Regions from separate parts of the Herminiimonas sp. GW821-FHT09C12 genome, predicted to be linked through region 1. Evidence: predicted binding sites of a transcription regulator. Region 1 holds the regulator's gene; each other region holds the start of a gene.
The links. Region 1 encodes FNR, which switches genes on or off when oxygen is low (the NO sensors DNR and NnrR bind a similar motif). Its sites were predicted from a motif close to TTGATNNNNATCAA; they were not measured.
Positions count from the first base shown of each region.

Region 2: the regulator FNR is predicted to act here: its motif matches at 4,405-4,418, upstream of oxc (oxalyl-CoA decarboxylase).
Region 3: the regulator FNR is predicted to act here: its motif matches at 3,530-3,543, upstream of cydD (thiol reductant ABC exporter subunit CydD).
Region 4: the regulator FNR is predicted to act here: its motif matches at 6,626-6,639, upstream of AC07N2_RS01680 (universal stress protein).

Region 1 covers NZ_JBWKPC010000002.1:803,860-812,052, reverse strand. The annotation lists gene AC07N2_RS13730 (DODA-type extradiol aromatic ring-opening family dioxygenase) at 1-83, opposite strand, end outside; gene AC07N2_RS13725 (ABC transporter ATP-binding protein) at 202-1,503, opposite strand; gene AC07N2_RS13720 (ABC transporter permease) at 1,514-3,247, opposite strand; gene fdxA (ferredoxin FdxA) at 3,766-4,110, shown strand; gene fnr (fumarate/nitrate reduction transcriptional regulator Fnr) at 4,201-4,959, shown strand; gene AC07N2_RS13705 (NAD-dependent epimerase/dehydratase family protein) at 5,147-5,806, shown strand; gene AC07N2_RS13700 (ABC transporter ATP-binding protein) at 5,897-6,823, shown strand; gene AC07N2_RS13695 (ABC transporter permease) at 6,834-7,595, shown strand; gene AC07N2_RS13690 (lysozyme inhibitor LprI family protein) at 7,710-8,120, shown strand; gene AC07N2_RS13685 (YybH family protein) at 8,149-8,193, opposite strand, start outside.
Region 2 covers NZ_JBWKPC010000001.1:390,592-398,784, reverse strand. The annotation lists gene AC07N2_RS01855 (Bug family tripartite tricarboxylate transporter substrate binding protein) at 1-390, shown strand, start outside; gene AC07N2_RS01850 (tripartite tricarboxylate transporter TctB family protein) at 506-1,027, shown strand; gene AC07N2_RS01845 (tripartite tricarboxylate transporter permease) at 1,100-2,629, shown strand; gene AC07N2_RS01840 (cytidylate kinase family protein) at 2,867-3,700, shown strand; gene AC07N2_RS01835 (Crp/Fnr family transcriptional regulator) at 3,734-4,342, opposite strand; gene oxc (oxalyl-CoA decarboxylase) at 4,623-6,335, shown strand; gene frc (formyl-CoA transferase) at 6,586-7,845, shown strand.
Region 3 covers NZ_JBWKPC010000002.1:1,130,273-1,138,465, reverse strand. The annotation lists gene AC07N2_RS15180 (LysR family transcriptional regulator) at 1-364, opposite strand, end outside; gene AC07N2_RS15175 (SDR family oxidoreductase) at 482-1,222, shown strand; gene AC07N2_RS15170 (mandelate racemase/muconate lactonizing enzyme family protein) at 1,301-2,467, opposite strand; gene AC07N2_RS15165 (LysR family transcriptional regulator) at 2,580-3,497, shown strand; gene cydD (thiol reductant ABC exporter subunit CydD) at 3,799-5,478, shown strand; gene AC07N2_RS15155 (amino acid ABC transporter ATP-binding/permease protein) at 5,475-7,175, shown strand; gene AC07N2_RS15150 (cytochrome ubiquinol oxidase subunit I) at 7,230-8,193, shown strand, end outside.
Region 4 covers NZ_JBWKPC010000001.1:353,663-361,855, reverse strand. The annotation lists gene lnt (apolipoprotein N-acyltransferase) at 1-1,463, opposite strand, end outside; gene AC07N2_RS01705 (CorC family transporter) at 1,520-2,410, opposite strand; gene ybeY (rRNA maturation RNase YbeY) at 2,550-3,008, opposite strand; gene AC07N2_RS01695 (PhoH family protein) at 2,992-4,062, opposite strand; gene miaB (tRNA (N6-isopentenyl adenosine(37)-C2)-methylthiotransferase MiaB) at 4,100-5,452, opposite strand; gene AC07N2_RS01685 (hypothetical protein) at 5,498-5,866, opposite strand; gene AC07N2_RS01680 (universal stress protein) at 6,116-6,559, opposite strand; gene AC07N2_RS01675 (FAD-binding and (Fe-S)-binding domain-containing protein) at 6,851-8,193, opposite strand, start outside.

The DNA of each region.
Region 1 (8,193 bases):
GGATCGCCCGGCCAGTCCATGAAAAAACAAGGGCCGCCGCCGTGCGGAATGAAGAAGGTAGGAAGACGAGTAGAGTTGGCCATGATGCTATCCATTAGCGATTGAATTTTTCAAGACACTATTGTGCTGCCGCGGCGAAATTCTTGCTGGCGAGCTGTGCAATGGTTTTTTTGACATCACTGCGCCGCTCGCAAGACACGCTTACTCGGTTTCGTTTTCCGGCAATTTGAGTTGTCCGGTGTGGTAGTCGTATTCATAGACTTCACCATAACGGCCCCACTCAACCACCACTTCCAGCACGCGCTTGGCCTCTTCTTCTTTCAAGAATTCTTCCAGCGTATCGAGGAAACCTTTTTCCGACAGCGAACCCGCTGCTTCCTGCTCCAGACTGTTGCGGATATGCGCGGCCAATGGCACATGCGTCAACAACTGCTGGCCGAAAATTTCTTTTCTGCGCATGTGCGCTGCTTGCGCATAGCTGTGTCCTAACGCAGTCAGCGTGATATCGCCCTTCTCTACCTGTGCCAATCCCAGCAAGCCGAGTGCTTCGTAAGTCGGGAACAGTTCTTCGTCCGGCAACTTGGCTTCTTCGGTCAACTCCGGCAAATCGGCACGGCCGTTGAATGGTGGCGCAGCCAAGAGATCGAGCACACCTTCGATATGCGCAACGTCGGTTTCCGGCAAACGGTAACTGAGGTTGGCATGCAGCGCAGCACCTGTCGTTGCTTCTTGCGGCGTGCGCATCGTCATCAACGCGTACACTTCATCGATCAAGGCTCTGACTTCAGGAGAATCCACATTGCGTGGTCGCGGCAGATTGATCTTGATCTCGCTGCGTATGCGTCCCGGGCTGCTGGACAGAACGAGGATGCGATCAGACATCATGACCGCTTCTTCAATATTGTGAGAAACGATCAAAATGCCTTTGGTAGGAATACGCTTCTCTTCCCACATTTCCAAAATGTCGTCACGCAGCGTTTCGCCGGTCAACACATCCAATGCAGAAAACGCCTCATCCATCAGCAAGACATCCGGCCCTGTGACCAGGCCGCGTGCGATACCGACACGCTGCTTCATCCCGCCTGACAATTCGCGCGGCAATGCGCCACCGAAGCCGGCCAAGCCAATCAGATCAAGCATGGCATCTGCACGCTTCTCGCGTTCATCTGGTGGTACGCCCTGCGCTTCCAGTCCGAGTTCCACGTTCTGCTGCACGGTCAGCCATGGAAATAGTGCGAATGACTGGAACACCATCGCAATGCCGGCAACCGGACCATAGATTTCCTGACCACGATACTTTGCACTGCCCTCATCCGCGGGAATCAAGCCCGCCATGATGCGCAGCAAGGTGGACTTACCCGAGCCGGATTTACCCAGCAAGGCGACAATCTCTCCTTCTGCCAACGCGAAATCCACTTTCTCCAACACGCTGCAAGGTGTGCCGTCTGCGGTCTGGAAGGATTTATCCACACCGGTCAATTCAATCAATACATTTTGGCTCATGACGGCCCTCTCAATGGCTGCGGTCTTCTGCCAGCAAATACAATTTGCGCCAGAAAAATCTGTTTAACAACATAACAAATATGCACATCACGCCGATACCGAGCGCAATGCGATGGAAGTCGCCGGCATCGGTCATTTGCTTGATGTAACTACCCAATCCTTCAGCGACCAGCGTCGTTTTGCCCCAGGTCACATACTCGGCAACAATGCTGGCATTCCACGAACCACCGCTAGCCGTAATCGCACCCGTCACATAACTAGGGAATACGGCAGGCAGATAGACACGCTTCCATTTCAGCCAACCCTTCAAACCTAGATTGTCGGATGCCAAACGCAATTCATTTGGAATCGTCGAGGCACCAGCCACCACGTTGAACAGGATGTACCACTGCGTGCCAAACACCATCAAGGGACTGAGCCAGATGTTTGGATTGAGCTGCATCGTCAGCAGCACATACACCACCAGTGGAAACATCAAGTTAACCGGGAACGCAGCAAGGAATTGCGCAACACCTTGCACACGTTGCGAATACTTGGGACGCAAACCGATCCAGACTGCAATCGGCACCCAGATCAGCGATGCCAGGGCAATCAGCACCAACACGCGTGTCAGTGTAATCAGGCCCAACCACACCACATGGACTACTTCAGGCCAACCGACATCGCTATGTACGAAAGTAATTAATCGATAGATCGCCAGCGCGGTAGCAAGCAAGACCACTACGCTCCATGCACGCGACCATAAAGGATGAATGACACGCGCACTGGCTTGCGGCGCGGTACCGTCGTAGCGCACGCTGAACCAACCCAAGGTGCTGCGCAACATAGTCCAGACACGATCCGTAAATGCACGCATCCAGCGGCTGCGGCGTCCCCAATTCAATAACCACGAACGCTGTTCGGTTTCGCCTTGTGACTCTTCAAAACGGAATTTATCCGCCCATGCGAGCAAAGGCCGGAAGAACAATTGGTCATACAAGACGATCCCGGCCAACATGGCACCTATCGCCCAGCCGATCGCATGCAGATCCTTGGCTTCAATCGCGACTGCGATATAAGCGCCTATGCCGGGCAGCTTGATATCTTGTCCTGCAACGGAAATCGCTTCTGCCGCCACCAGGAAGAACCAGCCGCCGGACATGGACATCATCATGTTCCACAACAAGCCCGGCATCGCATAAGGCAATTCCAAACGCCAGAAACGCTGCCAACCCGATTGACGGAACACGCGCGAAGCTTCGCTCAGTTCAGCCGGCACAGTTCGTATCGATTGATACAGGCTGAACGCCATATTCCACGCCTGCGAAGAAAAGATCGCAAAAATCGCCGCACACTCAACGCCCAGCAGATTGCCGGGGAAGAATGCTATGAACGGCGCAATCGCAATCGCCTGAAAGCCGAGAATCGGCACCGATTGCAGGATATCCAGCATCGGTATCATGACCTTTTCGGCAGCGCGATATTTGGCCGCAATCGCAGCGAAGATAAAGCTGAACAGCAGCGCAAAAGCCAGCGCTATGAACATCCGCAAAATCGTACGCAGCAAGTAATAAGGAAGATTGGAGGGATCAAGCGAGATCGGCGTTACTTCGCCGACCACAAACGGCCTGGTCATCTGCATCGCGCCAAAGCCCACCGCAACAAACACGGCCAGCACCAGCGGCAACAATGCCCAATCCCAGCGATTGGGAGAAATCGCAAGCAAGGACTGATCTGCCCGACGAGGGGCAAACAACTCAAACATGGTGACACCTTGTATTCATGATTATCCAGTCTGAGCACACCGGGAAAAGGCATATCACCTTCGCCGGCAGGAATACGCATGCTGCTCCGAGTGTATGAAGGCGCGATGAAGCGACGTCAACAGTCAGACCATGCTTGCGAGTCATCAGCAAGATACAACGCACTCAAGCTCGTGCAGGTGGACACAAGATCACACCGCCAGAGCGATATATGCAATCAATTTAAAAACTAAGGGAGTAGAAAAAGAACAACCGAGGACCGATTGCCTTAAAGCCACTACCCGCCATTGCGGCAAGGTAGCGATGAGAAATCGTGGGCTACCTTGCCAGCATACTATCGGTATGAGAACTACAACTGGAACTGCCCATTCAAAAACCCCATCGGAAAATAATCGACGCACTTTACCACTCGCCTTCCCATCTTGCAATGAGCGCCGTCATTTCGGCGCACCTTCAAAAAGGCAATTCCGGCGACAGCGTTTACAATGGCGCATCTGATCGCAAAAATGGAACAAGGAAAATGCCGTTTGTCGTCACTGAAGCATGTATTCAATGTAAATATACCGATTGCGTTGTGGTTTGCCCGATGGATTGTTTTTTTGAAGGCCCCAACTTTCTTGCGATCAATCAAGATGAATGCATCGATTGTTCCGTATGCGTACCGGAATGCCCCGTCAATGCCATCGTTAACGCGGCTGAAATTTCGCCCGAACAGCAGCATTTCGTCGCATTGAATCGTGAACTATCCACGCGCCCGGACTGGAAACGTATCAGCCAGGCCAAGATACCTATGCCTGAACATGAAAAATGGGCGCAGGTGAAGGATAAGTTGCCCTTGTTACAGATTGATGACAAGATCACATGAGTCGCCTCAGTCTTCAAGACTGAGCCTCTCACCGTTAATCAAACCAGTCACCGCACCCATGCCGCATTGCGGTTCGACTAAGCAAAGAATATGAGCCAGCCCTCTTCCCCTACCGTTGATACAGCATTGAACGTCAACGCCTTGCGTGCCAGTTGCTCCACTTGCAGCATGCATCAGTTGTGTCTGCCTATGGGCTTGGGCGAAAACGATATGGAGCGTCTGGATCAAATCATCGGCCGCCGGCGCAAAGTGTCGCGCGATGAGTATCTGTATCGCATGGGCGATCCCTTTGTTAACTTGTATGCGGTGCGCGTAGGCCACTTCAAAACCTGCCAGATCAATGCTGGCGGCGAACAGCAGATTACCGGCTTCCAGATGACGGGCGAATTGCTCGGCATGGATGCAATCAGCACCGATCTCCACCACTGTGATGCGATTGCGCTGGAAGACAGTGAAGTCTGCGAAATCCCATTCCCACGACTGGAAGAGTTATTCAGCACCATGCCAACGCTGCTGCGTCACTTCCATCGCATGATGAGCCAGGAAATCACGCGTGAGCAAAGCGTCATGCTACTGCTCGGCAACATGCGTGCTGAACAACGCTTTGCGGCCTTTTTGCTGAATCTGGCTTCACGCTATACAGCGCGTGGCTACTCCTCCACCAACTTCCAACTGCGTATGTCGCGTGAAGATATAGGCAACTATCTCGGCCTGACGATAGAAAGCATCAGCCGCTTGCTCTCCAAGTTCAAGAAAGAAGGCTTGCTTAAAGTGAGCAATCGCGAGATTGAGCTACTCGACCCCGCAATTTTGAAAGAAATGGCTGCTGGCAGCGCCAGTTGCCGTTAAATCCAGGTATTGATTTTATTCAAGGCGCCCCTACCTTGAGCACACGTTCTGACTTAGCCATTTTTACTTAGCCATTCAAGTAAAAAATTGGCGTAAGGAAGCTGATTCTATTCATGCGTTGGCTATTCAGTGATCGCATGCACGATGCACTCGCGCGTTTAACGTTGGGCTTACCGAAGAGGATGAAATGAATATATTGATATTCGGTGCGACCGGTATGGTCGGCCAGGGCGTATTGCGAGAATGCCTGCTCGATCCCGATGTCACGCTGATAAAAACCATAGGCCGCAGCAGCACTGGGCAACAACATCCAAAATTGCGGGACATCGTTCATTCCGACTTGTTTGATTACACGGCCATCGAAGATGAATTGAGAGATATCGATGCATGTTTCTTCTGTCTTGGCATTTCATCCGTTGGAATGACCGAAGCCGACTACACCCGTATCAGCTATGACATGACGCTGGCGGCAGCCACAACATTGGCCAGACTCAATCCGAATATGACCTTCATCTATGTATCTGGTGCCAGTACCGACAGCTCGGAACAGGGACGCGTGATGTGGGCGCGCGTAAAGGGAAAAACAGAGAATGCCTTGCTGCGCCTGCCCTTCAACGCTTATATGTTCCGTCCGGGCGTGATACAGCCATTACACGGAATAAAATCAAAAACCAGGTCTTACCGTCTGCTTTACGCATTATCCGCACCACTTTTCCCGATTCTGCGCGCCATATTCCCCGAGCAGATCACCACCACCGAAGCATTGGGCAAGGCGATGCTGACTGTTGCCAGGCATGGCGCAGATAAACACGTACTGGAAAGCAAGGATATCGCTACGCTGCGATAATGCGTATCTGCAGCATTTCTGCATTCTAAAAAACTGACAGTCACTCGCAACATACGCGAGTTGGCATCATCCATCTATTACGGAGGCAGTTTGCAATCGATTATTTCCGTCAAGGGTCTGACCAAGCAGTATGCGTCAGGCTTTCAGGCGCTCAAAGGCATCGATCTCGATATCCGTCGCGGCGAAATCTTCGCCCTGCTCGGACCGAACGGTGCCGGCAAAACCACATTGATCAGCATCATCTGCGGCATCGTCAATCCGAGTGAAGGTACCGTACTGGCCGATGGTCACAATATCGTGACCGACTATCGCGCTGCCCGCACCAAGATCGGACTGGTACCGCAAGAGCTATCGACCGACGCATTTGAAACGGTATGGGCCACAGTCAATTTCAGTCGCGGCATATTCGGCAAGCCGAAAGATCATGCGTACGTCGAGAAAGTCTTGCGCTCTCTTTCGCTGTGGGACAAAAAAGATTCGAAAATCTTTGCCTTGTCCGGCGGCATGAAACGACGCGTGATGATCGCCAAGGCACTCTCGCACGAACCGCAGATACTCTTCCTCGATGAACCGACGGCTGGCGTCGACGTTGAGCTGCGCCGCGATATGTGGGAAATGGTGCGCGGCCTGCGTGAGAGCGGCGTGACTATCATCTTGACTACGCACTATATTGAAGAAGCCGAAGAGATGGCCGACCGTATCGGCGTCATCCGCAAAGGCGAACTGATCCTGGTCGAAGACAAGGCAGCTTTGATGGCCAAGCTGGGCAAGAAGCAATTACGCCTGCAATTGCAGCATCCCTTGCAAATCATTCCTGCCGAGCTTTCTCATTTGCAACTGGAGCTTTCGACAGACGGTAACGAACTGACATACACCTTCGATGCGCAGAGTGAACAAACCGGCATCGCCGAACTGTTGAAGAAATTGAGTGAGCACAACATCGACTTCAAGGATCTGCAATCCAGCCAAAGCTCGCTGGAAGAGATTTTTGTCAGCCTAGTGCACAGCAAGGATTGAGAAGGAAACCATGAACATTTACGCAATCCAAGCTATTTATAAATTCGAACTGGCGCGTACCTGGCGCACGCTGATGCAAAGTATTGCATCGCCGGTTATTTCTACCTCGCTCTACTTCGTCGTGTTTGGCGCGGCCATCGGTTCGCGCATGGTCGAAGTCAACGGCGTCAGCTATGGCGCCTTCATCGTGCCGGGCTTGATCATGATGGCATTGATGACAGAGAGTATTTCGAACGCGTCCTTCGGTATCTTCATGCCGAAATACGCTGGCACGATCTACGAGATACTCTCCGCGCCAGTGTCTTATGTGGAAATTGTCATCGGCTATGTAGGTGCAGCCGCAACCAAATCCATCATACTCGGCATCTTGATACTGGCAACGGCACGATTGTTTGTCACTTTTGAAATTGCACATCCACTGTGGATGCTGACTTTTCTGATTCTGACCGCCGTTACCTTCAGCCTGTTTGGCTTCATCATCGGTATCTGGGCGACTGGTTTTGAGAAGCTGCAAATCATTCCTATGCTGATCGTGACGCCATTAGCTTTCCTTGGCGGCAGCTTCTATTCAATCAATATGTTGCCTGCAGTATGGCAAAAGATCGCGCTCGTGAACCCGGTGGTTTATCTGATTAGTGGCTTCCGCTGGAGCTTTTATGGCGTTTCGGATGTCAGCGTCGCCGTCAGCATAGTCATGACCTTGGTCTTCCTGAGCGCATGTCTGGTCGCCGTCTGGTACATCTTCAAGACTGGCTATCGACTGAAAACCTAGATTGACATCTACCAGACAGTTTATTGACGTCAATCAAAATATGAAGCAAGCTGCTGCCGTATGCTGCTAGTCTTGCTGAAGACGCATGTGCTTATTAATTTTTTCGACAGGGATATGATGAATAAAATCACACTGGCTTTTTTGACCTTGCTTCCGATCAGCGCTTTTGCACAACAGGTTGATCCCTGTCTGTCCAAAGGGTCGCCGCAGGAAATGAATAGCTGCGCAAAAGAAGAATACAAAAAAGCGCATGACAAGCTGGACGTCACCTACAAAGCCTTGCTGAAACAAATCCCTAATCAGGATCAGGAAGGCATTCCTTACGTAGCGACTAAAAAGCAATTACGTGTGGCGCAAAAGGAATGGGCTGGATTTGTCGAGCAGGATTGCAAGACCATCAGCGTCTATAACAAAGGCAGCATCATGAAGGACATCGAGTTCTTCAGCTGCATGCGTTTGCATACGGAACAGCGCATTTCCGATCTGGAACGCTTCCTCAGCCGTAGAAGCAAAGCCAAATCATAAACACCGCCTAAGTACGAATTTGAACGAATTAACGTTCGTTCAAATTCGCACGCATGCTGCCATACGGATCGTC
Region 2 (8,193 bases), on a different contig from region 1:
AACAATCCTATCGAAGCAGTTTCGCAATGGCGCGCAGGTAAGCTGAAAGCGCAATGCGTATTCGATCATGATCGTATGCCATACAAAACCAAGGTTACCGATACTCAATCGTGGAACGACATCCCAACATGTAAAGAAGCCGGTATCCCTACCGACTACACCATGTTGCGCGGTATCTTTATGCCTGCAGGTGTAACGCCTGATCAACTGGCATTCTATGTTGACCTCTTCAAGAAGGTGCGTGAAACACCTGAATGGAAAGACTACATGGAAAAAGGCGCGTTCAACACGACCTTCAAAACTGGTAACGACTTCAAAGTCTGGCTGGAAGCAGCAGAGAAGCAACACGCTACTCTGATGCAAGAAGCTGGCTTCATGGCGAAGAAGTAATCAACATCGGGATATAGGCAATAAGAAGCAGCAGGCAGCGCTACCGGCTAACGGTAGTGCTGGCTTCTGCTCGCCTGTCCCAACATCATTGTAAAAATTTTCAGGAGCATTCCTCATGGATCAGAATTCAGAATCCAGCGGTGGCGTTCGCACTGGCGTGGCCACTTATGTTGTCGAGGCAGTTGTCGCTGCTCTGCTGCTGTTGCTGGGTATTACTGTTGTTATTTCAAGCTGGGAGTTGGGCGCCGGTTGGACGACCGATGGCCCTGGCTCAGGTTACTTCCCGTTTTATATCGGTATCGTTATTTGTATATCGGGTATAGGCACTCTTTATCAATCCTTGTTTGGCAAAGAAAAAAACACGGAAGTGTTTGTCGATAGCGAACAGTTGAAGCGCGTGCTGCAAGTCTTGATCCCAGCAATTATCTATGTTGGTGCCATTCAGGTCTTCGGTATCTATGTTTCCTCTGCCGTCTATATCGCATTGTTCATGGTCTTCCTCGGTAAGTTCTCACCAGTAAAAGCGGTCATTGCTGCGGTAGGTGTCAATGTCGTCTTCTTCCTGATGTTTGAGGTGTGGTTCAAAGTGCCCCTGTACAAAGGGTCGATAGATCTTTTGAGCTTCCTCGGTTACTAGAGCTTGTGCGTGTCGATTACATCGATGTACTTGCTATCGAGTTAGATTGGAATTCAAGGAGTAATAAGTAAAATGGAAGAAATTAATTCACTATTTCACGGGTTTGCTGTCATTCTGACGCCCATGAACTTTTTGCTGATGGTAATCGGCATTGTGTTGGGTGTGTTGATTGGCGTATTGCCTGGTTTGGGTGGCGCGAATGGCGTAGCTATTCTGTTGCCGTTGACCTTCTCGATGTCGCCGACATCTGCAATTATCATGTTGTCTTGTATCTACTGGGGAGCGTTGTTCGGCGGTGCGATTACGTCGATTCTGTTCAACATTCCCGGTGAGCCGTGGTCCGTCGCAACGACGTTCGACGGATACCCGATGGCGCAAAAAGGGAATGCGGGTGAGGCACTGACAGGTGCATTTACATCGTCATTCATCGGTGCGTTCGTTGCGGTTGTCATGATTACCTTTATGGCACCGTTGGTTGCTAAATTTGCGTTGCGTTTCGGTCCTCCGGAATTCTTCTCGGTTTATCTGCTGACCTTCTGTAGTTTTGTCGGTATGGGCAAAGGCTCGCCGTTCAAAATTCTGGCTTCGATGGCACTCGGCTTTGCACTCGCAGCAGTCGGTATGGATACGGTTACAGGCCAATTGCGTTTGACCTTCGGTTTCGAAGAGTTCATGCGTGGTTTCGACTTCCTGATTGCAGTTATCGGTTTGTTCGGTATCGGCGAAATCTTGTTGTCGATGGAAGAAGGTTTGGCGTTCTCCGGTAAGTCAGCGAAGATCGATCCAAAAATCGTTTTCCAAACCTGGAAAAAATTGCCTAAGTACTGGGTAACTTCGGTTCGCAGCTCGCTGGTTGGTATCTGGATGGGTGTCACACCAGGCGGTGCAACTCCAGCATCTTTCATGGCTTACGGTCTGGCCAAGAAAATGTCGAAGAACGGTTCGAAGTTCGGTACCGGTGAACTCGAAGGTGTTGTTGCTCCTGAGACTGCTGCACATGCTGCTGGTACAGCTGCATTGCTGCCTATGCTGGCTCTGGGTATCCCAGGTTCGCCAACAGCGGCTGTGTTGCTCGGCGGTTTGTTGATCTGGGGTCTGCAACCTGGTCCATTGCTCTTCGTTGAGCAAAAAGACTTCGTTTGGGGTTTGATCGCTAGTATGTATCTGGGTAACTTGGTTGGCCTGCTGGTTGTATTGACCACAGTTCCACTGTTTGCTTCGATTCTGCGTATTCCATTCTCGATCATCGCACCAGTGATTATCGTGATTTGCGCGATCGGTGCTTACACCGTTCACAACGCGATGTTTGATATCTGGTTGATGGTGGTGTTTGGTGTCATCGGTTATCTGTTCAAGAAACTCGATTACCCATTGGCTCCTATGGTTCTGGCGCTGGTGTTGGGCGACAAGGCAGAAGATTCATTCCGTCAAGCGATGTTGACATCGCAAGGCGAAGTGTCTGTCATGTTCTCGAACCCACTGGTTGGTAGCATCACTGGCCTGGCGTTGCTCATGTTGTTCTGGCCATTGATCTCGCGTCTGATCGCAAAAGTTCGTCCACCAAAAGTTGACGAGTTTGCTGATGAGCGTCCAGTAGATTGATAGACCTTTGTAATATCTTTGATCCGGCATCCTGCAAAACGGGATGTTGAATGATTCAGCTTTCAAGCTAATCTGATCTAGTGTGCCCCACGCGGTGAATAGCCACGTGGGGCATAGTTGTTTTTGGAGCTAAATTTTGATGGTATGGTTACTCTGCTTGACCAGAGTAATCAGCTTCAATTGAACTGTTTATTGATTAGTCGTGTATTACCGAGAACCATAACTAAGGAGATAGCTATGCCAGTGATCGCAATGACGCAGGAAATGGGCTCGCTTGCCAAAGATGTCGCAATGCATCTTGCACAAACACAGAATCTTGCAGTGATGCGCCATGAGGTGATCGATCATCTTGCAGAAAAGATGGATATAAGCAAAAGCGTGATTCGCCGTTTGCGTGAGGGCAAGGCCGGTTTTGTCGATCGTATTACTGCAGATGAAGAAGGTATCGCCTTATATACAGCGGAAGAAGTATTCGAGTTGGCCAACAAAGGCAATGTTGTCTTGCGCGGCTGGGGCGCAACTTGCCTGCTGCATGCAGTGCCACATGTGGTGACAGTTCGTATTACACGTTCAATGAAAAATCGGGTCGCATGGCTGATGGCGCATTTGGAAACAGATGATGCAGATTTTGCCGAAGCGGAAATCCGTCGTAGTGATGCAGCGCATGCCACACGCATGCATCAGCAATTTGGAGTAACGTGGGGAGATCCGGTGTTATACGATCTGGTGCTGAATACTGATCGCTTATCAGTTGAAAGTTGCGCAGCACAAATTATGAATTTGGTAGGGCGTCCAGAATTCAAGGAAACAAAAGCATCGCAAGCCGTACTTGAGAATATGACGCTAGAGGCGCATGTGCGTGCTGCATTAAAGAGTGCGCCGGCGAGTCGCGATGTCAAGATTACGATTGAAGCAAATCGCGGTCATGTCGTGTTGAGTGGCTTGGTCCTGCATGCTGATGAACATGCTGCTGCAGAGAAAGTTGCCGCTGGTGTTCCAGGTGTTGTCAGTGTGGACAATCAAGTGCGCTTGATGGTTAATTCAAAACTGTATTCTTCGGGCAAATACTAGTTTTTTGAAAATCTGACCTCACTTACCAAGAGGTCAGATTTTTCCTTGATGTTTTAGTCGGCTCAATGTTTCTGGCGACAAATTGAGGTAGGAGGCGAGTTCTTTCTTCGGGATGCGATCGAAGAGTTCTGGATGTTTACGAGTAAAGCGCTGTACGCGACCAGGCGCATCGAGCAAATGCAAAGTAATCGTATGTGCCATGATTTCGCTCATCAAATGCATGACGTCTAACTCAAATGCTTGTTTGACATGTTCATGTTTATCGATGAAAGCGATCCATTGCAGCAAAGGCAACTTCACGACGCGCGCTTTGGTTACGCAGATGATGCTGTAAGGTGTAGGCGTTTTCAGTCGCCATGCGGCGTAACTGGTTTCCATATTGCGTTCATCGGCAAAGCGTAGAATCATTTCCTTGGCTTGCTGATTAGTAACAACGCGCTTCAATATGCCATCAAGGATGAAATATTGTTCCATTTCATGCACGCCCTGATGCAGCAGGAAGTCACCTTTTGGACAGTCTACGACGAGTAAATGCGACTCCAGTTCGGCCCATTCGCTATCAGTCATGTCTTTTAAGACAAGATTTTGTCTGAGCTGGACGCGAATGACATTTCGTTCTGGATGGTTATCAACAGTCGGCATTTACAAGATATGTAGATATAAAAGAAAGAAGGGTGGTCGGGGCCGATATCATGCGATGAAAATTGACCGGGGTCAATGATCGAAGCGAGGGCAGATCGATATGATACGCCCACTTGGATAGTGTATGCGTAAAAGCATAACTAAAGGGTATCTCTAAAAATCAACCGATCTGATTTTTAGAGGTGCCTTGCAAGTACGAATGGCCGACAAAAGCGCGGCAACCATGGGATTAGGCAACGTTGCCTAACCTTTATCGAAATCAACCGAAGAGATATTCATTATGAAAAACGACATTCAGGCAGTAGCAGAAGGCGTAGAGCTGACAGACGGCTTCCACCTCCTGATGGAAGCCTTGGAAATGAACGGCATTACCAACATTTATGGTCTTCTCGGCATTCCGGTTACCGAAATCGGCCGTATGTGGCAAGCACGTGGTAACAAGTTCTTCAGCTTCCGTAACGAACAAAATGCAGGTTACGCGGCATCGGTTGCTGGTTACTTGACCAAAAAACCAGGCGTTTGCGTGACTGTTTCCGCACCTGGCTTCTTGAACGGTTTGACTGCACTGGCTAATGCCACCACCAACTGCTTCCCAATGATTCTGATTTCCGGTTCTTCGGAACGTGAAATCGTCGACCTGCAACAAGGCGACTACGAAGAAATGGATCAGTTGAACATCGCTCGTCCACATTGCAAAGCTTCGTTCCGTATCAACCGTACTGAAGATATCGGCGTAGCAGTTGTGCGCGCTATCCGTACAGCATTGTCCGGTCGTCCAGGCGGCGTGTATCTGGACATCCCAGCACGTCTGTTCAGCACCACCATGAGCGCAGAAGAAGGCGCGAAAACTCTGTTCGTTCCAGTTGATCCAGCTCCAGCACAGATCCCAGGTCCAGACGCTGTTGCACGCGCTGTTGCATTGATCAAAGGCGCTAAAAAGCCATTGATCTTGCTCGGCAAAGGTGCTGCTTACGCTCAATGCGACGCAGACATCAAAGCACTGATCGAAGAAACAGGTATTCCTTTCACGCCTATGTCGATGGCTAAAGGCCTGGTTTCCGATACGCATCCACAATGTGCTGCTGCTGCACGTTCGATGGTTCTGCAAGAGTCCGACGTTGTTGTATTGATCGGTGCTCGTCTGAACTGGTTGTTGTCGCACGGTAAAGGCAAAACATGGGGCGGCTCGAAACAATTCGTACAGATCGACATCCAAGCTAACGAAATGGACAGCAACGTACCTATCGCTGCACCACTGGTTGGCGACGTTCAATCTTGCGTCAATGCATTGCGCGCTGGCCTGAAAGGCGCTGCTAAGCCAACAGAATGGATGAGCGCTATTGCTGAACGTGCTACTGGCACCAAAGCTAAATTGGCTACCAAACTGAGCACAGCTACTCCAGTCATGAACTACTTCAACTCGCTCGGCGCAATCCGTGACGTGTTGAAAAACTACCCAGACATCACTCTGGTTAACGAAGGTGCAAACACCCTCGATAACGCACGTATGGTCATCGACCAATACTTGCCACGCAAACGTGTAGATACAGGTACATGGGGCGTAATGGGTATCGGTATGGGTTCGGCTGTTGCTGCAGCTGTTGAAACCGGCAAGCCAGTCGTTGCAATTTGCGGCGACAGCGCATTCGGTTTCAGCGCAATGGAATACGAAACAATCACACGTTACAACTTGCCAGTAACCGTCATCATCATGAACAACGGCGGTATCTACCGCGGTGACGAAGCAAACCCAGAACACCAATTCTCGTGCATGTTGTTCAATCCGAACACCAAGTACGATATGTTCAGTGTCGCTCTGGGTGGCGAAGGCGTTCGTGCTGAAACTCCAGAACAACTGGCTAAAGCTTTGGAAGCTTCCCTGAAATCGGGCAAGCCAACCATCATCGACGCGATCATCGATCCAGCAGCTGGTGTTGAATCCGGCCGTATTGGTAACTTGAACATCGTTTCGACGATCGGTAAGAAGAAGTAATACTAGATAGAGCCAAGGCGCAAGCCATGGTCATTGCGTGGCACGGTCAGCGAAGTGTTGACTGTGCCGCAACTTGACACTGTTTGTGGTGCGGCACTAGACTAGAAGGTTAAGAACTCCAAGTAGTATTGGATTAAAGCCATGTAAATGGCGCGATTCCACTCAGAACTCTCTGAGTGGTTTTTCACTTCCTGAAAGTATTCTGATTTCAGGAGTCAAGTTAAACGATTGATAAGGAAATCTACCAATCATGAGTCAAACATTACCATTAGCAGGCGTTAAGATCATCGACTTCACCCACGTACAAGCTGGTCCAGCATGTACGCAGCTGTTGGCTTGGTTCGGTGCTGACGTTATCAAAGTTGAGCGTCCAGGTTCCGGCGACGTAACTCGCTCACAATTGCGCGACATCCCAGGCAAAGATGCTTTGTACTTCACCATGCTGAACAGCAACAAGCGTTCGCTGACCTTGGATACAAAAACCCAAGAAGGTAAAGAAGTTCTGGAAAAGCTGATCAAAGAATCCGACGTTATGGTCGAAAACTTTGGTCCAGGCGCATTGGATCGTATGGGTTTCTCATGGGCACGTGTCCAAGAATTGAACCCAGGCATGATCATGGCATCGGTTAAAGGTTTCAGCGATGGTCACCACTACGAAGACTTGAAAGTCTACGAAAACGTGGCTCAATGTGCTGGCGGCGCTGCTTCCACCACAGGTTTCTGGGACGGCCCACCAACTGTTTCGGCAGCTGCTTTGGGTGACTCCAACACAGGTATGCACTTGGCAATCGGTATTTTGACAGCTCTGATGGGTCGTCAAAAAACTGGCAAAGGCCAAAAAGTTGCTGTGTCGATGCAAGATGCTGTTTTGAACTTGTGCCGCGTCAAACTGCGCGATCAACAACGTTTGGACAAAATCGGCTACTTGGAAGAGTACCCACAATACCCACACGGTAAATTCACTGACGTAGTACCACGCGGCGGTAACGCTGGCGGTGGCGGTCAGCCAGGTTGGGTTCTGAAATGTAAAGGTTGGGAAACCGATCCTAACGCGTACATCTACTTCACCATCCAAGGTCATGCTTGGGCGCCAATCTGTAAAGCATTGGGTAAAGAAGAATGGGTTGACGATCCTGCATACAAAACTGCAGAAGCTCGTCAAGACAAGATTTTTGACATCTTCGCAACGATCGAAGAATGGCTCAAAGACAAAACCAAGTTCGAAGCTGTCGACATTCTGCGTAAGTACGACATCCCATGCGCACCAGTTCTGTCGATGAAAGAATTGGCTAACGACGTATCGTTGCGCGAAAGCGGTTCGATCGTTGAAGTTGAGCACAAAGATCGTGGCGAAAAATACCTGACAGTTGGTAGCCCAATCAAATTCTCCGATATGAAACCAGAAATCACTGGTTCGCCATTGTTGGGCGAACACACTGATGAAGTTCTGGCTCAATTGGGTTATTCGAAAGAGCAGATCGCTGCATTGCACGCTGCTAAAGCAGTTTAAGAATTTCTTCAACTAGCTTCTAGCTTGTAAAAACGGCGCCCAGTTTGGGCGCCGTTTTTTTTCGTCTGTGCCACGAGAGGGCAATGCGTAAAGTGGCACTTCTGGGTGTGTAATCGTTAGCTGATATAGTGCTTGTTTGCTCAAGCGAGCATGTTTGAGGATGAGTAGTGAATGATAAATTATGCTGCGATGCAAAATTTTATCTAAGCTCGCATTGATTCTGCGTGTTCTCGGATAACTAGTGCGCTGCAAAATCTCATCGATAAATCGGTGTTAAAAAAGCACGATGGAAGGTAAGAAGAGTAGTTGCTGTGATGGCCTTATTTAAGAGGGAAAAATAGGCAAAAC
Region 3 (8,193 bases), 330 kb from region 1:
GCAATTCGATATCTGGATAACGTGCCAGAAAATCCGGCAGAGCAGGAACGACGAAATGTGCGGCCAGAGTGCCTTGCAAGCTGACGCGCAACAATCCCTTGGGGGCAGCATTATGGAAGGCACCATCCGCTTCTTCCACGTCGGCCAGCAGACGCACGCAGCGCGCGTAATAGGCATCGCCATCCAGCGTCGGTGTCACTTGTCGCGTCGTACGATTGAGCAAACGCGCGCCTAGTCGTTCTTCCAATCGGCTCATCGCATTGGTGACGGTGGCGCGCGGCAGTTGCAGGTCATCCGCCGCTTTGGTAAAGCTGCGACGTTCCATGATGCGCACAAAAATCTGCATTTCCTGAAATCGATCCATGAGATGGCCTTATTGATTGTTATTGAATTTCGAATAATGAAGTCGATTTTAGCCTGATTATCTTTTTTGTGGTTTGTCGCACAATCCGTCCATACCAACATTTTGAGGAAAAGCATCATGACTAAGCAAGCCAAAAAAGTAGCCATCATTACCGGTGCATCACGCGGCATAGGTGCAGCAATCGCAGAGCGTCTGGCGCATGACGGCTTTGCCGTCGTCATCAACTACGCCAATAGTGCAACAGAGGCTGATGCCCTGGTTGCCAAACTGGCAGCGGACAAACACGAAGCCATCGCTGTCCAGGCCGATGTGTCCAAGGCGGCAGATGTGCGTCGCCTGTTTGATGAAACTGAACAAAAGCTGGGCAAGGTCGATGTACTGATCAATAACGCCGGCATTTTAAAAACGGCACCGTTGGCAGAGAGCAGCGATGAAATGTTCGAGCAAACATTCAGCATCAATGTACGCGGCACGTTCAATACTTTGCGTGAAGCGGCGACGCGTTTGAATGATGGCGGTCGCGTGGTGAATTTTTCCAGCACGACGGTGGCAATGAACTTGCCTAACTATGCGGTCTACAGCGGTAGCAAAGCTGCAGTGGAAGTGTTGACGCCGATCTTTGCGAAAGAGATGCGTGGTCGCAATATCACTGTCAATGCTGTCGCACCGGGACCGGTGGCAACGGAATTATTCTTTAATGGAAAAACCGAAGCGCAGATTCAGCAGTTCGCCAATATGCCGCCGCTGCAACGTCTTGGTCAGCCTGATGATATTGCTGCGACAATTTCATTCCTGGTTGGCAAGGATGGCGGCTGGATTAATGGGCAGGTATTGCGGGCGAATGGGGGATTGGCCTGATCCTGCGAGAGTTGTAACAAACTTGATTGAAAAAAACGCCGACATGATGAGTGTCGGCGTTTTGTTTTGTACTGATGTTTAAGCAGAGAGCTTTTGCATTTCACTATACAGATCGGCTTTGCCTTCAAAACCGATGCCAGGCAGATCAGGCAATGTGATGTAACCGTTATCGACCTTGGCACCATCAGGGAAGCCGCCGTAAGGCTGGAATAAATCAGGATACGACTCGTTGCCACCCAGACCCAGACCAGCTGCGATATTCAACGACATTTGATGGCCGCCGTGTGGAATGCAGCGTTTGCGTGACCAGCCGTGCTCATGCAGCATATCCAGCGTGCGTAAGTACTCCACCAAGCCATAGCTCAGTGCGCAATCGAATTGCAGCCAGTCACGATCCGCACGCATGCCACCGTAGCGAATCAGGTTGCGTGCATCTTGCATGGAGAACAGGTTTTCTCCGGTCGCCATTGGCTTGTCGTAATAATTGCGTAAGGTCGCTTGCAATTCAAAATCCAATGGATCGCCGGCTTCTTCATACCAGAACAAATCGTATTGCGATAAGGCTTTCGCATACTTGATTGCGGTATCCAGATCGAAGCGGCCATTCGCATCGACTGCGAGTTTTTGGCCATCGCCGAGTACGCTGAGGATGGAGTCGATACGACGCAAGTCTTCATCCAGCGATGCGCCGCCGATTTTCTTCTTCACTACGGTATAGCCGCGATCAATATAGCTGCGCATCTCATCCTTGAGCTTGCCGTGATCTTGTCCAGGGTAGTAGTAACCGCCAGCCGCGTAGACAAAAATCTTGCGATCGGGCTGACCATTGCCATAACGATCAGCCAGCAATTGAAAGAGTGGCTTGCCTTCAATTTTGGCGACGGCATCCCATACCGCCATATCGATGGTACCGATGGCAACGGAACGTTCGCCGTGGCCGCCTGGCTTCTCGTTGGTGAACATCGTGTTCCAGATCTTGTGCGGATCGAGGTTGTCACCGGCATCGTTGACGAGCGAGGCTGGATCGGCTTCCATCAAGCGCGGGATGAAGCGTTCGCGCATCAGCATGCCCTGGCCGTAACGACCATTCGAGTTGAAACCGTAGCCGACGACTGGCTTGCCGTCACGGATGACGTCGGTAATGACCGCCACCAGACTCAGTGTCATCTTGCTGAAATCGATGTATGCATTGCGTATAGGGGAGCTAATCGGTAAAGTCTTTTCGCGGATTTCAACTATTCTCATGCGGGTCTCCTGAAAACATCGCGTCTGGTCGATGTGGAATATGGAAAGCGCTAGCTTATTCGCAGAACGCGTACTTATAATTCACCGCAAGTCATATAACTATTCACCCCCAGTGAAAACTGACATCTCATCCGAACTTGAATTCTTTGTGCTGATTGCCCGCCACGGCAATCTCTCGGCGGCTGCGCGCGCGCTCGATATCACGCCACCGGCGGCAACCAAGCGACTGGCGCAACTGGAAGCACGCCTGGGCGTCAGGCTTATCAACCGGACGACGCGTAGCATCAGCCTCACCAGCGAAGGCGAGACCTATCTGGGTTACGCGACCAGAATTCTGGAAGAAGTAAAGGAAATGGAGGACGCAGTGTCGTCGGGTGGCTCTACGCCACGCGGACTGTTGTGCGTCAATGCGACCTTGGGCTTTGGCCGTACGGCGATTGCACCGCTGGTGTCTGAATTCGCCAAACTCTATCCACATGTAGAAGTGCAATTCGAAGTGACGGACAAGCCGATTGATCTGGTGGAGAGTGGCTTTGATTTGGCGATACGCTTTGGTGACTTGCCGGATACGCGTCTCAATGCACGCAAGATCATGTCTAACCGTCGTTTTCTGTGCGCATCGCCGATTTATCTGGAACGTCACGGCACACCCAAGACGCTAGCCGACTTAAGCAGGCATCGCTGTATTACGCATCGCCAGAATGATGAAGCAGCCGGTATCTGGCGTTTCACGCACAAGGGAAATAGCGAAGTCGTCAAAGTGCAGAGCGCACTATCCAGCAATGACGGTGATATCGTTCTGGGTTGGGCGCTAGATGCGCACGGCATCCTGATTCGCTCCGAATGGGATTTGGCGAAGTATGTGAAGAGCGGACGGCTGAAAATTGTCTTGCCCGATTTTGTCCTGCCGTCGGCGGACTTGTTCGTCTATTACCCGAACCGACGTAATCAGAGTACACGGGCGAGGGTGTTTATCGATTTCCTCGTTGAGCATGTCGATATGCTGGCAGACTTGCCTCTCTCCAGTTAGCTGTCATACGATCAGATAAAACGAGCATAAATTTGATATAGCGCAAGAAGTTAAATATTCGATGCCGGATAATGCTCGGCATGATGTGTACACCAGCAATACCCGTTTTTGATCCATTTTTCGCGCGACCAAGCAAAGCTTATTCATCGGCAGGAAATCTGCTACGGCTAATTACAGATCTATCTGATACTGTCTACAACGCTCGCCAAGGCGTATGCTGTCATCAATCTCATCGGATCCGATGTAATGAAGCACGTGCTGTCACGCAATGAGATGGCAATGCGCAAAAATGCAAGGCACTATGCGAACTACTCCAGCCGCTTTCCTTCGATTGCGATCCGGTAAAGGGATTGATGTCGGAAGTTTGCTGCAAGCGTTTGCATCATTGCTGTGGTTGCCGCAGGCAGCGCTGCTTGCTTATGCACTGCAGCGTCTGGCTGACGGCGATGGACTCGCCTCTATATATCTTCCTGCTTTCCTGATTTTCATACTTGGTGTGTTGCGTGCGCTGTGCGATGCGTGGGGTATGCGCCGTGTTTTTAAAACGGCGCGTGCTGACCTCTCGCAATTGCGTGAACGCGTGGCATTGTCGCTGGCGGTGCGTTCTCCGCTGGACGCACTGCGACCTGCATCGGGCCTGGCCGCAAGTGTAATTGCCGAGCAGGCCGAAGCAGTCGTCCCTTATCTCACACGTTATCGCCCCGCACGTCTGCGTTGCACGATTGTTCCGTTGGCGATTCTTGTCGTCGTTTTTCCACTTTCCTGGATTGCTGCATTCATTCTGCTGGTGGCGGCTCCGCTGATTCCAATCTTCATGGCACTGGTTGGCTGGCGTGCGAAAGCAGCGAGCGAAGCGCAGATGGTGGAGATGGGCGGCATGAATGGTTTTTTGCTGGATCGTCTGCGCGGCTTGGCGACGCTACGTACATTGGATGCAGTAGAGACGACAGCACAGCGCTTGCAGGAATCGGCACAGTCGCTGCGACACCGCACGATGAATGTGTTGCGCATCGCCTTCTTGTCCTCGGCAGTTCTTGAGTTGTTCGCAGCCTTGGGTGTGGCGATGATGGCGGTTTATATCGGTTTTCATTTGCTGGGACAAATCGAATTCGGCACATGGGGTACGCGTCTGACTTTGGGGCAGGGTTTGTTCATCCTGTTGTTGGCACCGGCTTTCTTTGAGCCTTTGCGGGAGTTATCCAGTGTCTGGCACGACAAGGCCGCGGGCGATGCTGCACTGGATGCGATCGCTCGTTTGACAGCGCAAGGATTGCTGTTGCCGGATGCAGAGCAACAGACAAAGAAAACAGCTCAAACAACGGAACGCGTTGCGCCGTCTATCGATGTACAAGGCCTGTGTTTTTCATATTCAGATGCAAGCGCTACTGTATTTGATGAATACGATCTACATGTCGCTGCAGGTGAGCGTATTGCCATCGTGGCGCCTAGTGGTGGCGGTAAATCGACACTGCTGTCCTTGATAGCGGGCATGGTGTCTGCGCAGTCTGGCGAGATCGCGATCGATGGCGTGACGCTGTCTGCGAATACGGTAGCTGAATTGCGTACACGTATGGCTTGGATAGGGCAGAAGCCGCATATTTTCTCCGGCTCGGTCCGTGCGAATGTGGCACTGGGTCGCGCCGATGTTGATGTGGCTGATGTTGCTGCAGCACTGCGTTTCGCTTCACTGGATGCTGTGTCGCAAGCACACCCTGGCGTTGGCTTGAGTGAAGGCGGTGGCGGCTTGTCGGGCGGTGAAGCCGTACGCCTGGCACTGGCGCGTGCAGCGGTGGATAAGCATGCTGACTTGCTGTTGGTCGATGAGCCAACTGCCCATCTTGATAGCGCTACGGCACAACAGGTGACGGATGCCTTGCTGCAGCTGGCGCAGGGCAAGACCATGATCATCGCGACGCACGATCCAATCCTGGCAGCGCGCATGGATCGCGTGATCGTGTTGGATGCGCAGGAGTCTGAATGAGACTGTGGCGCGATCTCCATCCTGTGTTGAATTTGTTTGCGGCCGAGTGCCGGAATAAATTGTTGCTGGGCGCGTTGCTGGCTGCCGTGACGGTGTTATCCGGCATGACACTGCTCGGTTTATCCGGTTGGTTCATTACGGCGACGGCGATTGCCGGATTGAATACAAGCATGGCATTTACCTTCGATGTGTTCATGCCCTCGGCAGGCATACGCTTATTGGCCTTGGGGCGTACTGCTTCGCGTTATGGCGAAAGATTGGTGACGCACGATGCGACGTTAGCGGTGTTGGCTGCCTTGCGTGTGCGCTTGTTCCGTGGCTGGGCGCAACCGGAAGCGGCACGGCGTTTGCTGTCGCGACCTGCACAATTGTTGTTCCGACTGACAGGCGATATCGATGCGCTGGATTCGCTGTATTTACGCATACTTGTGCCCGTTGGCGCAGCACTGGCAGCAGCGTTGGCAATCGGTGTGGCATTGGGTTTTGTGCAGATATGGTTGGGCGTAGCAATTGCGCTGTGGCTGATTGTGACGGGCTTGGGAATTACATTATTCGTGGCGCAACGTGCGCGTCCTGCCGCGCGTCGTCGCAGCTATGCGATGGAAGCTTTACGTGCCCGCAGTATCGATCTGGTTGCGGGGCAGACAGAGTTAATCATGACTGGCCGCCTTGATGCACAGCGCGCTGCCTTGGCAAGTGCTGATCATCATCTGGCACGTGCTGACGATGCCTTGAATCGTTTGGAAGCGCAGGCGGGCATGGCGTATGGCGTGGTCGGCACATTGACGTTGACGGGAACCTTGCTTGCTGTTGGCGCATTGGTAGGAGCGGGTGCAATAGGTACGCCTATCGCTGCGCTTGCCTTGTTGTTGGTGCTGACCGCAACGGAACCATTTTCTGCTTTGCGACGCGGTGCCTTGGAATTGGGACGTACGGTGTTGGCGGCACGTCGTCTTGCTCCGCGTATGCAGGAAGCAAAAGCCAATACCATTCCCGCACAAATTCTACCTAGTGAATACGTCGTTAATCTGATCAACATCAGCGCGCATCCTGCAGGTAGCGATGCGCCTGGCATTGCCGTTCTTCACGACATCTCGCTCACGCTAGGCGTCAACGAACGCGTTGCCTTGATTGGTGCGAGTGGAGCTGGGAAATCCACATTGATGGCAGTTGTCGCCGGGGAACTGAGCGTGCGATCCGGCACGGTACAAGTTGCGCCGCATTGCCTGCTGCCGCAACGTACTGAACTGTTTCAGGACAGCTTGCGCGATAACTTGCGCCTGGCCGATCCGGGTGCCGACGATACGCGGCTGTGGGAGGTATTGCAGACAGCCGGTTTGGCCGACGATGTTGCAGATTTGCCAAAAGGGCTGAATACACGCTTGGGCGAGGGCGGTTTGGGCTTGTCCGGCGGGCAATTGCGTCGTTTGGCACTGGCACGCTTGTTATTGAGACAAGTGCCGCTTTGGCTCCTGGATGAGCCGACGGAAGGGCTGGATCCAGCGACGGCGCGGGATGTTTTACAAAGATTGAAGATGCAAGCTACGGGACGTGCTTTCCTGTTGGCAACACATGTGCGACGTGAGGCAGAGTTGGCAGACCGCTTGGTTTGTTTGCAACATGGGCGTATTGTTGCTGATGTGAAGCGTAGCGATGCAGATTTTGAGGGTGTGTTGAACAGCTTGCGGCCGGATTGATAGTGGCTTCAAGAAGCAGGCACGACGAAGAATTTAAGCACAAAAGGGAGCTACATGGAACTCGATATTGTTTCTTTATCACGGCTACAGTTTGCCACGACAGCGTTGTATCACTTTCTGTTCGTGCCGCTGACTCTCGGCCTATCTATCATCCTCGCCATTATGGAAACGGTCTATGTCATGACCGGTCGCGTCATCTGGCGCGATATGACCAAATTCTGGGGCACCTTGTTCGGTATCAACTTCGCGATGGGTGTGGCGACCGGCATCGTCATGGAATTTCAGTTCGGCATGAACTGGAGTTACTACAGTCATTACGTGGGCGATATTTTCGGCGCACCGCTGGCGATTGAAGGCTTGATGGCTTTCTTCATGGAAGCCACTTTCGTTGGTCTGTTTTTCTTCGGCTGGGACAAGCTCTCCAAGGTAGGTCATTTGGTCGCAACCTGGGCGGTGGCTATAGGCTCCAATTTTTCCGCTTTGTGGATCTTGATCGCCAATGGCTGGATGCAGAATCCAGTTGGTGCGGTCTTCAATCCGGAAACAATGCGGATGGAAGTCAGCGATTTTTTCTCGGTGCTGACTAATCCGGTAGCACAAGCCAAGTTCGTACATACGGTTTCTGCCGGCTATGTAACGGCGGCGATCTTCGTGCTGGGTGTATCTGCATGGTATGTGCTTAAAGGTCGCCATCTGGAACTGGCCAAACGCTCGATGACGGTAGCCGCATCATTCGGTTTGGCTGCCGCGCTGTCGGTTGTCGTACTTGGTGACGAAAGCGGTTACCTCTCTACCGAACATCAAAAAATGAAACTGGCTGCGATTGAGGCCATGTGGGAAACCGAACCTGCGCCAGCCAGTTTTACCTTGATCGGTTTCCCTGATCAGGCTGCGCGCGAAACGCATTATGCAATTCATATCCCGTGGGTGATGGGTTTGATTGGTACGCGTTCGCTCGATACCGTGATTCCCGGCATCAATGAATTGGTACAGCACGCGGAGTTACGTATTGCCAATG
Region 4 (8,193 bases), on a different contig from region 1:
GCAACATAAGGCGTGATTCCGCGATAACCCTGCACTGACGCCGTCAGCACGCCGCGCTCGAAGGGTTTGAGCTGTGACAGCACTTTTCCGTCTGGACCTATGATGGCAGTGGCGCCGGTATTGGTCGAACGCAACATGGGGCGGCCAGTCTCTATCGCGCGCATTTGCGAGATTTGCAAGTGTTGCGGCAAGGCGATCGAATCGCCGAACCAGGCGATATTCGAGACATTCAGCAGCAGTGTCGCGACCGGCGTGCCGGCAGCATCGCTGGCGCGTAATTGACCGGCGATTTCTTCACCGAACAAATCTTCGTAGCAAATATTCGGCAAGACCCATTGATCCTTGACTGCGAACGGTGCCTGCAAGGCATCGCCGCGGCTGAAATCGCCCAGCGGAATGTGCATCATGTCGACAAACCAGCGGAAACCGAGCGGAATAAATTCGCCGAAGGGCACCAGATGATGCTTGTCGTAGCGATACAGTTTGGGTGCGGTGCCGTTAGCTGGTGTGGGCGTGATGCCGATCACGCTATTGGCATATTGCTGCGGCCCGTCGCTGATCGGGATGCCGATGACCAGATGACTGTTTGAGGCGGTAGAAAACTCAGCCAGGCGCGGCAGGTAATCTGCCGGCAATTGATGCGCCAAGAGTGGTAGTGCGGTCTCTGGTGTCGCGATTAAATCTGCTGGCGCGGCACGTATCATGTCTTCGTACAAGGTCAGCGTCGCATTGATTTGCTCGGCGTCGAACTTGATTTCCTGCGGCACATTGCCTTGCAACAGACGTACGGAAATAGCTTGCCCATTTGGTGCCGTCCAACTGACTGTCTTCAGACCTAGGCCCGCCGCCAGAATGACGATAAACAAAGGGAAGGCGAATTTTTTGTTCGGCAGCAAGACTAGACAAGCGGCCAGCAATGCGGCCAGCCAACCCACGCCATATACGCCGATCAGTGGCGCGTAACCGGCGAGCGGGCTATTGGTGTGTGCGTAACCAGAGATGGCCCATGGAAAGCCGGTAAACACCCAGCCGCGCAACCATTCGGAGAACATCCACAATGCAGGCAAAATCAGCAAGAGCATGATCCAAGAGGGGATCACTCGACCACGTTGAAAACGTGCGGCGAGGCCAGTGGCCAACGCAGGAAGAAGGCCGAGGAAGGCCGCCAGCAAGATCACGGCCAGCGCCGCGATGGGTGCCGGCATGCCGCCATATTGATGCATGCTGATGTACAGCCAATACACGCAACAGACAGACCAGCCAAAGCCGTAAGCCCAGCCTGTCAATGCGCTGACTTTGACCGATGGCGCTTGCAATATCAGGTAGAACAGCAGCGCCAGCGCGATGATTTGCACCTGCCAAAAACCGAAAGGCGCGAAGGCGAATACATTCAGTGCGCCTGCGAACAAGGCCGCGATGGCGGCCAGGGTCGGTGTAAAACGGAAGGATGAAAGCTTGTTCACGTGATTAGGCGAGATGCCGTGACGTGATGCAGGAGCGCGCGATGTTATCTGTGAAATCAGCTATCAAGCGCATCCTCGTTTGGTGACGACGGCAGTTTTTCTACTAGCAGTACATGAATGTGGCGTGCATCGGCGCGCAATACTTCAAAGCGCAGATTGCCGATATCCAGCATTTCGCCTTTGTGCGGCATGCGTCCAAGATGATCGGCAACCAGGCCGCCTATCGTATCGACATCCGGACTGGATAATGCAGTGCCTAGCTCTTCATTGAATTGTTCAATCTCGGTCAAGGCCTTGATACGCCAGCGCGGGCCATGTTCGCCGGCCTTGATTGCGAGGATATTGTCTTCTTCCTCATCAAAGTCGTATTCGTCTTCGATGTCGCCCACGATTTGTTCCAGCACATCTTCAATCGTGATCAAGCCAGCCACGCCACCGTATTCATCGACCACGATGGCAATGTGATTATGCTTGGCGCGGAAGTCGCTCAGCAAGACGTTCAGGCGCTTCGATTCGGGAATGAAAACGGCAGTGCGCAAGGTGCTGCGGATATCAAAGGATTCTTCCGCGTAGTAACGCAGCAAGTCCTTCGCCATCAAAATCCCGACTACCTTGTCACGTTCGCCATCGATTGCAGGGAAGCGCGAGTGTGCAGTATGCAACACCATAGGCAGCCATTCTTCAATCGGTTTGGTGATATCGACGACGTCCATTTGCGCACGCGGCACCATGATGTCGCGTGCAGACAATTCCGATACTTGAAAAACACCTTCGATCATCGCGAGCGCATCCGCATCGATCAGATTGCGTTCGTGTGCATCGTGCAGGATGGTGAGTAACTCGGAGCGACTGTCGGGTTCGGGAGCGATTAATGCGGTCAGGCGCTCAAACAAGGATCGATGCGGTTTCGCATCGCCGGATTTGCCGCTAGTGGGGATATCTTGCATAAGGCGAAAAGCCGTTGCGGGTGGTGGTTTCAATTGATATTAGGATACAACAAATGACGTGAGCTGCCAAAAATGCGTGGAATCGCATGGCAGAACGCTACTTGCTGATGTGCAATGCCTGTGTGAGATGAAGTGCTGATTAGGTATTCAGATATGGATTGGCGTAGCCGAGATCTGCCAGAAATTCGATTTCCAGCGCTTCCATCTCTTCTGCTTCTTCGTCCGATTCGTGATCGTAGCCTTGTGCATGCAATACGCCGTGTATCACCAGATGTGCGGTATGCGCTTCCAGCGTTTTCTCTTGTTCGGCAGCTTCGCGTTCCAATACGTCTGTACACAGGATGATGTCGGCTTGCGTAACTTCGCTGTCTTCATCTTCGGTGTAGGCGAAGGTCAGTACGTTGGTGGCGTAGTCCTTGCCGCGGTAATTGCGATTCAGTGTGCGACCTTCTTCGGCGTCGACGAAGCGTAAAGTGATTTGCGCAGGTGCAAGCAGTGCGGCCTTGACCCAGCTACGTAATTTAGGACGGGTGATCAGGTCTTGCAGGCGTTTGTCAGGGTATTGCACTGACAGGGAAAGCTTATTTTTTTGCAGCATTTTTCGTCGTGGTCTTGGTGGCTACGGTTTTCTTTACAGCAGGTTTGGCAGCTTGATTGGCATCATCATAAGCATCGACGATGCGCGCCACCAATGGATGGCGTACGACGTCGGCGCTGGTGAAGCGTGTAAAGGCCAGACCGCGCACATCTTTCAGCACATCAATCGCTTCGATCAAGCCGCTTTTTTGATGTTGCTGCAAATCGATTTGCGTAATGTCGCCTGTGATAACTGCTTTGCTGCCGAAGCCTATGCGTGTCAGGAACATTTTCATTTGTTCTGGCGTGGTGTTTTGTGCCTCATCCAGAATGACAAAGGCATGATTCAAAGTGCGACCGCGCATATAGGCCAGCGGCGCAATTTCAATCGCCTGTTTTTCAAACATTTTTTGCGTGCGATCAAAGCCGAGCAAATCGTAAAGCGCATCGTACAAAGGGCGCAGATAAGGATCGATTTTTTGCGACAAATCGCCAGGCAGAAAACCGAGACGCTCGCCAGCTTCTACTGCCGGGCGGGTCAGAATAATGCGTTTGACCGCATCGCGTTCCAGCGCATCGACGGCGCAAGCAACAGCCAGATACGTTTTGCCGGTACCCGCGGGACCGACACCAAAGGTGATGTCGTGATCCATGATCGCCTTCAGATACTGCAACTGATGCGGCGTGCGGCCGCGCAAATCATGGCGGCGGGTTTTTAAAACCGGCGCATCGGTGACGGATTCAACGGCTTTCTTTTTCGAAGGTTTGGCAGTCACTGCCAAGACCAGTTCCGGTTCTGCCAATGCTGCGCGTTGTTCAACCAGCGCCAGTTGCACTTCTTCCAGCGAGACGATCTTGTCCGCCAGCGGATAAAACTGCTCAAGAATTTCCAGCGCGCGCGCGCCGTTGTCACCGTTGATGATGAACTTCTCGCCACGACGGAAGATGGTGACGTCGAGTGCGGCGGAAATCTGCCGCAGATTCTCATCCATAGGGCCGCACAGATGCGCGAGGCGCTTGTTATCCAGCGGTTCCGGGATGAAATACAGTGGTTGAGCGGCAGTTTTTGTTTTCAATTTTGGCTGAGCAGGCGCTTATGCGATTAGAGGAATATTATTGTTTAACGATGATCTCGCCGCGCAATGTATATGCGTGAGATTGCACGATATTGACGTCGACCATTTGACCGATCAGACGTGCAGAATTAGGACCGGCAGAGAAGTTGACGACACGATTGTTCTCGGTGCGGCCTTGCAGTTCATCCGCATCTTTTTTCGATGGGCCTTCCACCAAAATACGTTGTACGGTGCCGACCATTTCATTGCTGTAGCGACGTGTGTTTTGATCGATTACCGCTTGCAGACGTTGCAGGCGTTGTAGTTTGACTTCATGCGGTGTGTCATCTTCCAGATTGGCAGCAGGTGTGCCTGGACGCGGGCTGAAGATGAAACTGAAACTGTTGTCGTAACCGACGTCATCGATCAACTTCATCATCGCTTCAAAATCGGCATCGGTTTCGCCAGGGAAGCCAACGATGAAATCAGATGAAATCGAAATGTTCGGGCGCACTTCACGCAAGCGACGCAGTATCGATTTGTATTCGAGCGAGGTGTAGCCGCGCTTCATCGCTGCCAATATACGGTCGGAGCCGTGCTGCGCTGGCAGATACAAATGATCAACCAGTTTAGGTACTTTTGCGTAGGCGTCGATCAGGCGTTGCGTGAATTCTTTTGGATGGCTGGTGACGAAACGGATACGTTCGATGCCTTCCATTTCGCCTATGTATTCGATCAACAGCGCGAAGTCGGCGATCTCGCCATCGGCTGCATCACGGCTCATCTTGCCGCGATAGGCGTTGACGTTTTGGCCGAGCAGAGTGATTTCCTTCACGCCTTGCGCTTCGAGTCCGGCTACTTCTGCCAGCACATCATCGAAGTTGCGCGAAACTTCTTCACCGCGTGTGTACGGCACGACGCAGTAGCTGCAGTACTTGCTGCAACCTTCCATGATGGAGACGAATGCTGTTGCGCCATCGACTTTGGCTGGCGGCATGTGATCGAATTTTTCGATTTCCGGGAAGCTGATATCGACTTGTGAACGACCGGTAGAGTGGCGCTGCTTCAACATTTCCGGCAAGCGATGCAGGGTTTGCGGGCCAAATACCAGATCCACATACGGTGCGCGCTTGACGATGGCATCGCCTTCTTGCGATGCGACACAACCGCCGACGCCGATTACCAGATTGGGGTTGATCAGTTTCAGTTCGCGCAGACGGCCGAGATCGGAGAACACTTTTTCTTGCGCTTTTTCGCGCACGGAACAGGTGTTGAGCAAGATCACATCGGCATCTTCTGGCGTGTTGGTTTTGATCATGCCATCGGAGGCATTGAGTACGTCGACCATCTTGTCCGAGTCGTACTCGTTCATTTGGCAACCGAAGGTTTTGATGTATATCTTTTTCTGCATGGTATGGCTTATTTACTCAGTTTCTTGCTTAGTTAATTACTTGAATTACTTGGACACAGGGGCCGGCAGTGGTGTGGGCTTGGCTGGTTCTACTGGCACGAGCGGCAAGGTCCTTTTCGCTTCGTCTGCCGTCAAAATCCAGATGCGGTCGATGTCGCCGGTATTGCTTTCCGTGTAATTCACGGCGATGTCGCTACCGCGTAAAGCAGATGGCATCTCGATCATATTGTCCTGATTCCAGATCCGCGCACCGGCAGACAAGGTGCGTGTTTTCTCATTGATAACAATTGCCGGATAGCTGGCCGGTGTCATCACGCCGCGTTTTACCTCGGGCGGGAAAGGCCGTTCAAACGCTTGTGCCGATAATGTCACAAGAGCAAGAGCGCAAGTGATCAGGAAATTATGTATCCGCATGACTAATTCCGTTCAGGATAAAAATGGATGGCGGCTATCTGGATGGCTAGGACAAGAATCAATCCGGCTCGGATATACGAACTATGCGGATTTTTTGCGAATTTCGTGTTGAATCAGGATGTTTTCTGCGCATTTTTGCGAAGCGCAATGATACCACGGGGCGAGAACGGCTATTACCCGCTTACCTTGGATGGAATTGCAGGGAAAATGGGTCACGACAGGCGTCGCAACCCAGGGTAATACGCGCTTCTAGCGGAGCACCAGAACTGGCAGCGTGGTGTGCGCCAGCACTTTTTGTGTTTCGCTGCCGACAAACAGCTTGTTCAAACCTTTGCGTCCGTGCGATGCCATGAAAATGGCGTCGCATTTGTACTCTTCGGCGATCTTGACGATTTCTTCATACGGATTGAGGCCTATCGACACCACGGTTCTGGATTTAATGCCTTTGGCTCGTGTCGTGGCTTCGATTTTATCTAGGTGTTTCTGTGCAAGGTCGGCAACCTTGTCGTCATACAGCACCGGATCTATCGGGAAGACGCCTGCGCCTTCCATCATGCCTGTATATAAATAGGGTTCGGCGACGGAGAGTATGACCAGTTCGCCGCCCAGTTTTTGAACAAACTCAATTGCTGTATCGACTGCTTTATCGGATAGCGGAGAACCGTCGGTTGGAATGAGAATTTTCTGGAACATGGTGACCTCCATGAGGTGGGAAGGACGCTACTTTCTTCGACTATATTGCGCACGCAGCGCAAGAGATTGATGCAGATCAAAAACATCGGCAATACGCGGATTCGGTCGTTACGTCAGAGTCCCAAGGCCGATAGCTTAGGTGTTATTTCATCTTACACACTTAAACTGAGTGCAAAAAGATCGATTGGTTCCGGGCGGAAGCAGAACTTCTTGCCATCCTTGGCTGGACAGCGGTGTTTTGAGTGAGGGAGATGTTTTTGTTGCGATGCACTATGCGTGCATCGCAACTGATTACGTGCGTAAGGCGTCGGCCAGTACGCGTGAAACGTGGATGGCTTCTTCTTGTGTACCGTCAGAAATTTGATGTCTGCAACTGGTGCCGTCGGCGACAAAGATGGTGCCATCTTCTGCCTTGCGTATTGCAGGGAACAGCGACAGTTCACCCATCGCTTGCGACGCATCGTAATGTTCTGCTTCGTAGCCAAAACTACCAGCCATGCCGCAGCAAGACGATTCGACGACAGCAACGTCTAGTTGCGGTATCCAGTTCAATACCGTTTGTACCGGACGGAATGCATCGAATGCTTTTTGGTGGCAGTGACCATGCACCATCGCCTTGTTTGAGGCGAGTGGTTTGAGATCAAGCTGTAGTCGTCCTGCGCTATGTTCATGTACTAGGAACTCTTCAAACAGATAGGCCATGCTCGCCAACTTCTCGGCTTCTTTGCCATATCCGTAATTGAGGAATTCATCGCGCAGTGACAGCAGGCACGATGGTTCCAGGCCGACGATAGCAACGCCTCTATTAACGAAAGGCATCAATGCATCCAGCGTTCTGCGCGCTTCTTGCTTGGCTTGATCAACTAAACCGGCGGACAGGTAAGTACGGCCGCAGCACAGCGGACGTTCGCCAGCGCGTACATTGAAATGCACGGTGTAGCCGGCAGCTTCCAGCACGGCTTGTGCGGCGATGGCGTTTTCCGGCTCCATGTAATTATTGAAGGTGTCGACGAACAGCAGCACTTCCTTGTTAGTCGTCGCATCGCTGTTGTGATTGCTACGTTGCGACAGGAACGATGGCTTGAAGCGCGGGAATGCTCGTTGCGGTGCCAGCCCGATTTGTTTTTTCAACCAGCCGGATATCCACGGCAGCTTGTCGGCGACAGCGAGCAGCGTGCCGACGTGACTGGCATAAGGTGCATAACGCGGCATGTAAGCCACGAGTTTTTCACGCAGGCTGATGCCGTGTTTATTTGCCCATGCTGCGCGTGCTTCTATCTTTACTTTGGCCATATCGACGCCGGTCGGGCAATCGCGTTTGCAGCCTTTGCAAGAGACGCACAGATCAAGCACTTCCTTGACGTCGGGACTGGCCAGACCTTCATCGCCAAGTTGGCCTGAGATAGCCAGACGCAATGTGTTGGCGCGACCACGCGTCACGTGACGTTCATCTTTTGTGATGCGATAACTAGGACACATGGTGCCAGCGTCGAACTTGCGGCAATGGCCGTTGTTGTTGCACATCTCGACGGCTTTGGCTAAACCGCCGGTGCGATCATTGCCGGTACCTGGTTCTGTTTCCTTACCGCTGGCAGGATCACGTGTAACGTTCCATGCCGACCAATCCAGTTGTG